2 linked regions of the Alloalcanivorax dieselolei B5 genome follow. The protein of the gene in region 2 binds, or shares a complex with, the protein of the main gene of each other region. Links are inferred from orthologs where the notes say so. Each region holds a gene or a part of one and is shown on either strand. Other genes may lie near its edges.

Region 1 (3,576 bases), 3.9 Mb from region 2 along the record:
GTCACGCAGTACGTCATCCATGGTGGAACTGCCCACCACATGGCGCAGCGCGGAGCTGGTGGCGTGTTCAAGAATGGCTTCCGGAGCGGCCACCCGCAGCAGAAACGCCTGGGGATCCAGCACCTTGTACTGCACTCCCAGTGTCACGGAGACGATATTGGTATCGCGGGTGAGCATTTCTTCGCTCAGCTCGTAGCTGCGGTTCTGGCCCACATCCACTTTCATCGCCTGTTCGATCACCGGCGCTCGCCAGTTCAGGCCCGGCTCCACCATGCGGTTGAACTTGCCGAAGCGCAGCACCACGCCCTGCTCCCGCTGGTCCACCTGGTAAAAGCCCATCATCACATAGCCGACCACCAGCACCAGAGCGACGATGATCAGCAGTCCTTTCGGTACGCCGGCGCCTCGCTTGCCGCCACCGCCGCCGCCACCTTTACCCCCGAACAGATCGTTGATGCGATCCTTCAGGTTCTTCAGCGCTTCATCAAGATCGGGTGGACGTTGATCTCCGCCACCGCCCCCACCCCAGGGATCCCTGGGTTTATTGCCGCCAGGTTCATTCCAGGCCATTGATTTCTCCGTTATCCCGCTTTGTGCGAGCGTTCTGGATTGTAGGAATGGGCCGAGCCCTCTGCAACCTGAGGCGCCGGCACCAATACATCCTTTTCGCTGAGACCCGCTTCTCGCAGCAGGCGTTCAAAGTGCACCCGGTTCAGATGCACCCTCAGCAACATGGCGCCGTCGGTGCCGGCTTCCTCCGCCAGCACCTCGCCCGCCTCATGTAAACGCGCTCTCAAGCGCCCGGCCTCCGGCGGCAAACGCAGCCACCGGTCCACCCAGTGTTCGGCCAGCCGTTCGGCAATCGCCTGGTACAACAGATCAAACCCTTGCTGCTCCCGGGCTGACAGCCACACTCTCCACGGCCGCCCCTGTTCGTCCCGGTCCAGCCGGGGCGTATCACCGAAACGATCCACCTTGTTGTAAACATGCAACACCGGCACCTGATCGGCGCCGATCTCTTCCAGCACTTCATTCACCGACGCCACGTTATCGTCGCGCTCTTCGGCACTGCAATCCGTGATATGGAGCAGTAACGAAGCATTGACGGTTTCCTCCAGGGTGGCCCGGAAGGCCTCCACCAGACGGTGAGGCAAATGGCGGATGAAACCCACGGTATCCGCCAGAATCGCCGGCCCCACTCCTGGCACCCGCACCTTGCGCAGAGTCGGGTCCAGGGTGGCGAACAACTGGTCCGCAACATAAACCTCGCCGGTGGTCAGCGCATTGAACAGGGTGGACTTGCCGGCGTTGGTGTAGCCCACCAGGGAGATCAACGGCGTCTCCGAACGGTCACGGGCCCGGCGTCCCTGCTCTCGCTGCTTGCGTACCTTTTCCAGCCGGGCCTCGATGGCACGGATACGATCCCGGATCAGGCGACGGTCCGTTTCCAGCTGCGTTTCCCCGGGACCACGCAGGCCGATACCGCCTTTCTGCCGCTCCAGGTGAGTCCAGCCGCGCACCAGCCTTGAAGCCAGGTGCCGCAATTGAGCCAGTTCCACCTGCAAACGCCCTTCGTGGGTACGGGCACGCTGGGCGAAGATGTCCAGGATCAAGCCGGTACGGTCAAGTACCCGGCATTTCGCCGCCCGCTCCAGATTGCGCTCCTGGGCCGGGCTGAGCGCGTGGTTGAACAGCACCACATCGGCCTCTTCCTGGCGTACCAACTCGGCCAGTTCCTCGCTCTTGCCACTGCCGATGAACAGTGCCGGATCAGGACGGTCGCGCTTGCCCAGCAATTCCGCCACGGGCACCACGCCACTGGACACCACCAAGTGGTGGAATTCCTCCAGATCCTCCCGCCCGAAGGCGTCGGGCAGGTCCATGTGCACCAGAATGGCCCGTTCGCCAGCCCCGGTGCGTACCTGTTCAGTACGTTCGAATAAATCCATGGACCTCAGTGTACCCACAGTCCGCGGGAACGCCACAAATACGACGGACCGAATGTGATTTCCTGCATCACGTCAGCAGCGCCGTGCAGGATGGTCAACAAAACAAAGCCACGCCGCAAGGGCGTGGCTTTGCATAAGCCGGAACAGGCGACGCGACTATTGATTACCGTATTCGTCACCCGCCCCAGCCTGGCCGCCGGCGGCGGCACCGGTGGTGCCTTGCATGGCCGGATTGCCACCGCCGGACGCACGCGGATTGCGGGCCGGTACCACGGTGGAAATGGCATGCTTATACACCATTTGGCTTACCGCGTTCTTCAGCAGTACCACGTACTGGTCGAAAGACTCGATTTGCCCCTGCAGTTTGATTCCGTTAACCAGAAAGATAGAAACCGGAATACGTTCCTTTCTCAGCGCATTGAGAAAAGGGTCTTGTAGCGAATGCCCTTTTGACATGGCAGTTCTCCTCAGCATCCAAATATAAAAAGTAGCGCCCAACGGTTCGGGCAATCAGCGCATTGAATCCGCGTCCCGCGGGTGTCCAATTCAATGTTATACCCCGGTCGTCCAAAACCGGCCATCCGAGACCGGCCATCCCTGACTCCGGGCCCTGAATCCGTTCATTGATTCATCCGGCAACATAACCTTGAAAAAGTTTCACCCCAGATCATTCTCACCGCTACTAAACACGGATTTACAAACCTGCGCAAGCCGCGCTGTGCACGCCTTGCGCTGGTTCTCCCCGGTACTGTCGTACCACTGCAATCCGGGCCATTTTCGCAACCAGGTGAGCTGCCGTTTTGCCAGTTGGCGTGTCGCAATGATACCTTTTTCGACCATGGTCGGGTAATCCCATTGGCCGTCCAAATAGGCCCATACCTGTCGGTAGCCCACGGCTTTGATCGCCGGCAGATTCTCGTGCAAATCGCCGCGATGAAACAGTCTTTCCACCTCTTCCAACAACCCCTCCCGCAACATGGCGTGGAAGCGCTGCTCGATACGCCGATGCAATTCCTGGCGCGGCGGCGCCACCGCCAGACTCAGCACCGGCGAGGACAGACCACTGAAACGATAAAAGCCCTGTTCCAGCGCTTCCGCGCGGGTCTCGTGCCGGGCATGGAATGCCGACAGCGGCTCGCCGGTGAGCCGGTACACCTCCAACGCCCGCTGCAACCGCTGCCGATCACCGGGTTTGAGGCGCCCGGCACTGACCGGGTCGACCCGGGCCAGCTCCGCGTGCACCGCGGGCCAACCTTCCCGCTCGGCCAGGGCGGCGATCTCCGCCCGCACCGCCGGGTCCGCCGGTGGCATCGGCGCCAGCCCATCCGCCAGGGCCTTGAAATACAGCATGGTGCCGCCGACCAGCAGCGGCACTTTGCCACGCCGCTGGATATCCTCGATCTCGGCCAGCGCGTCAGCACGGAAATCCGCCGCCGAATAGGGCTCCGACGGATCCCGGAACCCCAATAACCGATGGGGCGCCTTCGCCAACTCTTCCTTAGTGGGGCATGCGGCACCGATTTCCAACCCCCGATACACCAAAGCGGAGTCCACATTGATGATTTCCATCGGAAGCCGGCTTACGGCATCCATGGCGAGGGCGGTTTTACCGGCCCCGGTTGGCCCC
Region 2 (4,256 bases):
ACATAAACATAGGTGCCTTGAGAGCCGTATTGCACCGCGTCGGTGGGAATGGTCACCGCGTCCGGCAGGGTCCGCAGTTGCAAGCGCACATTGACGAACTGATTCGGGAACAGCTCGTTTTTCTCGTTGGCGAATTCCGCCCGCAAACGCAGGGTTCCGGTGGCGGTATCAATGCGATTGTCCAGGGTGGTGAGGCGGCCGCTGGCCAGCAGGGTGGCGCCATTGCGATCCAGTGCCTGAACCGGCATTGCCGCGCCCGTGGCGAAGGCATTGCGCACCGCATCCAGTTGCGTCTCCGGCACCGTGAACACCACCGAAATCGGCCGCATCTGGGTGATCGTCACCAGCCCATCGGTGTCGCCGCTGCTCACCAGGTTTCCGGCATCCACGTTGCGCAGGCCGAGCCGGCCGTCGATCGGCGCTTCGATACGGGTCCAGGACAGCTGCAGGCGGGCATCGTCGACTTGCGCCTGATTCGCCTTCACCGCGCCCCGCAGCTGATTGACCAGCGCCTGCTGCTGGGTCAATTGCTGCCGGGCGATGGAGTCTTGTTTATAAAGCGTTTGGTACAGCGCCAGATCCTGCTCGGCGCCGGCCAGTTCCGCCTTGTTCTGCTGATACTGCCCCTGGGCCTGAGCCAGCTGCACCTGATACGGATCCGCATCGATCTCCGCCAGCAGGGTGCCCTTGCTGACTTCCGCGCCTTCCTCGAACAACACGCGGGCCAGTTCCCCGTCCACCCGGCTGCGCACGGTGACGGTATTCAGCGGCGTCACCGTGCCAATGGCCTTGATCTGAACATTGAGGTCACCGGCTTCGGCATTCACCACCCGCACCGCCACCGGGCCCTCCCAGGCGTTGCGCGGCATCGGCCCGGTGGGCGTGGAGCTGGAACGGGATAACAGATACCAGAGCCCGCCGAGCACGACGACGAGCAGCACCGCCCAGGCCAGGCGAGAACGGGACAATGGAACGGAACGAGTTTCGGACATGGAGTCGGCACCGGCACAGGGTCAATCCGCCGGCGATGCCGACGCCGCACTCGGGCGAGCACGGGCACCAGAGACCTCACCGGGCAGGGCGATCAGATGATAACGACTCGCATTCTAGAGAGCGCCTTCCCCCGGGCGCAACCGCACCCGAAGGGATCCACATTTAATGCACAGTTCCGTAAGGAATGTAAGGCGATGACGCCGGCAAGCCTCGCGGCCCGTGAGCAGCCACTTCGCTCACAGACCGCGATGGGCTGACACCCGGCGTATCAGCGACTCAGCCCCAACGCCTTGGCCACTCCTGCGGCATAGGCCGGATCGGCTTTCTCGAAGTGCTCAAGTTGCCGGCGCACGATCTCTTCCGGCACCCCGTCCATGGCACGGGCGATGTTACCGAACAGGCGCTCCTGCTGTTCCGGTGTCATCAGCCGGAACAGGTCGCCGGCCTGGGTGTAGTCGTCATTGCCTTCGCGGTGGTCATAGCGATCGGCGTCACCGCTGATGTTCAGCGGCGGCTCCTTGAATGCCGGATCCTCCACCGGGCCGCCAAAGCTGTTCGGCTCATAGTTGACGCTGCCGCCACCGTTGCCATCGAAACGCATCCGGCCATCACGGTGATAGCCATGCACCGGACAGCGCGGCAGGTTCACCGGCAGGCTCTCGTAGTTAACACCAAGCCGGTAACGGTGCGCGTCGGCGTAACTGAAGATGCGGAACTGCAGCATCTTGTCGGGGCTGTGGCTGATCCCCGGCACCACATTGGCGGGGCTGAAACTGGCCTGTTCCACTTCGGCGAAATAGTTTTCCGGATTGCGGTTCAGGGTCAGCTCTCCGACTTCAATCAGCGGATAGTCGCCGTGCGGCCATACCTTGGTCAGATCGAACGGGTTGTAGGGCGTGTTCTCCGCCTCCGCTTCCGGCATGATCTGCACGCACACACGCCACGTCGGGAAGTCCTTGTTTTCGATGGCGTTGAACAAATCACGCTGATGGGATTCGCGGTCGCCCCCGACGATCTCCGCGGCCTCGGCATCGGTCAGACATTCAATGCCCTGCTGGGTCTTGAAGTGGAACTTCACCCAGAACCGTTCGTTGTTCGCGTTGATAAAACTATAGGTGTGGGAACCATAGCCGTTCATGTGCCGGTAGCTTTTCGGCAGGCCCCGGTCGGACATCAGGATGGTGACCTGATGCAGGGATTCCGGACTCAGCGACCAGAAGTCCCACATATGCGTGGCCGAGCGCAGGTTACTGCGTGGGTCACGCTTCTGGGTGCGAATGAAGTCGGGAAATTTATAGGGATCGCGCACGAAGAACACCGGCGTATTGTTGCCGACCAGATCCCAGTTGCCCTGTTCGGTGTAGAACTTGAGGGCGAAGCCCCGCACATCACGCTCGGCATCGGCGGCGCCACGCTCACCGGCCACGGTGGAAAAGCGCAACAGCACGTCGGTTTCGGCACCGGGCTGGAACACCTTTGCCTTGCTGTACTGAGTAATGTCACCGGTCACCTTGAAAGTGCCAAATGCCGCCGACCCCTTGGCGTGCACCACCCGCTCGGGAATCCGCTCGCGGTTGAAATGGGCGTGCTTTTCGAACAGCTGCCAGTCCTGCACCAGCAGCGGCCCACGGGGACCGGCCGTCAAGCTGTTCTGATTGTCCGCCACCGGAATCCCAGCGCTGGTGGTCAGGGTCTGCTTCTTCTTACTCATGATGCCTCTCCTTGGGTTCAACCTGGGGGGTTAAGAGCCTGTTTAAGATGACCCTTCGAGGTTACGACGAACGGAGTGACAAAACGAACAGTGAGGCGGCATGAGTTCAATAGATCCTTTCGATCATTGGCCTTTATGTCATAGCGGACAAATATGCCCGGCCTTTACAGTCCGCCGGCAATCATCGCATGATGCGTGTTTTCACCCGTTCATGAGATTCCGAACCGCATGACCTCGACAACCGTGGCCACGACCGCCTATTCCCGGCTGGAAGAGTTTCTCAACAGTCTCACCCACGGTATCGGCGCCGCTCTCAGTATCGTCGGCACGGTGATCCTGGTGGTGGCCGCCAGCCTGCTTGGCGATCCCTGGAAGATTGTCGGCTTCAGCATCTTCGGCGCCAGTCTGATTCTGCTCTATACCGCCAGCACCCTCTATCACGGTGCCCGCCGCCCCGCCCTCAAAGCGTTCTACAAGATGCTCGATCATTGCGCCATCTTCGCGCTGATCGCCGGCACTTATACGCCGTTTCTGCTGGTCAACATGCGCGGCACCGTGGGCTGGGTGCTGTTCGCGGTGATCTGGTCGCTGGCGCTGGCCGGCATCGCCTTGAAGCTGGTGTTCGGCAACCGCTACAAACTGGCCCGCGTGGCCATCTATCTGGTCATGGGCTGGCTGGTATTATTCGCCTCCGGCGAACTGGTGGGCCGGCTCAACGACGTGGGCTTCTGGCTGGTGCTGGCTGGCGGCCTCACCTACACCGGTGGAGTGGTGTTTTATCTGGCGGATCGCCTGCCCTACAACCACGCCATCTGGCATCTGTTCGTGGTCGGCGGCAGCGTTTGTCATTTCCTGGCGGTGTATTACGGCGTTCTGCCGGTCTGATTCTAAGAGCCTGTCTCGAAACAAGTCACTGTGAACACCCGGCCGTTTCAATCCGCGTCACTTTCCCCTCTCCCCGCCCCCGATCCATAGGTATTGGGGGAACAGCACGGAAGTTGCATTGACCCGGGACGCCGAAACCGGCTAATTCCATAATTCAAACAAGAGGTGCTCATGCGATATCCGGTTCTGCTGTCCCCCGTGCTGCTTTTACCCTGCCTTGGCCAAGGCGCCCAGCCGATTCCCCTGGAGACGGTGACCGTGACCACGCCCCGTCAGAACCAGGCGCTGCTGGACACGCCAGCGGCGGTAACAGTGGTGGACAGTCAGGCTCACGGCGAGGGCCGCCCGAACCTGCAACTGGACGAGACCCTCAACCGGGTCCCCGGCCTGTTCTTTCAGAACCGCTATAATTTCGCCCAGAACCTGCGCATCTCCAGCCGTGGCTTCGGCGCCCGCGCGCCCTTCGGCGTGCGTGGCTTGCATCTGCGTGTGGACGGCCTGCCCTATACCCTGCCGGACGGCCAGTCCCAGGTGGATGCCATTGACCTGGACCGGCTGCGGCAAGTGGAGGTGCTGCGTGGCCCGGCCTCTTCCCTGTACGGCAACGCCGCCGGCGGCGTGCTGTTGCTGAACAGCGACGACGGCGGCAGCCAGCCTCCCGGGGCGC

The links.
Region 1: the proteins of B5T_RS21215 (region 2) and hfq are in contact, whole or in part, in a crystal structure (PDB 3VU3), measured with the Escherichia coli proteins. The link is inferred for Alloalcanivorax dieselolei B5 from one-to-one orthologs.

What each region holds. Positions count from the first base shown.
Region 1 is NC_018691.1:819,849-823,424, reverse strand. What follows is about bases 756-3,576. They hold hfq (RNA chaperone Hfq), read right to left. Parts: upstream 2,406-3,576; coding sequence 2,106-2,405; downstream 756-2,105. Other genes in these bases: miaA (tRNA (adenosine(37)-N6)-dimethylallyltransferase MiaA), read right to left, coding at 2,607-3,576; hflX (ribosome rescue GTPase HflX), read right to left, coding at 756-1,949. Also shown: FtsH protease activity modulator HflK, read right to left, coding at 1-570; more of hflX, read right to left, coding at 582-755. UniProt on the Escherichia coli protein: RNA chaperone that binds small regulatory RNA (sRNAs) and mRNAs to facilitate mRNA translational regulation in response to envelope stress, environmental stress and changes in metabolite concentrations.
Region 2 is NC_018691.1:4,735,780-4,740,035, forward strand. Bases 484-3,408 are described here. They hold B5T_RS21215 (catalase), read right to left. Parts: upstream 2,705-3,408; coding sequence 1,262-2,704; downstream 484-1,261. Other genes in these bases: B5T_RS21210 (efflux RND transporter periplasmic adaptor subunit), read right to left, coding at 484-992; trhA (PAQR family membrane homeostasis protein TrhA), read left to right, coding at 2,933-3,408. In the rest of the region: more of B5T_RS21210, read right to left, coding at 1-483; more of trhA, read left to right, coding at 3,409-3,589; B5T_RS21225 (TonB-dependent receptor family protein), read left to right, coding at 3,761-4,256.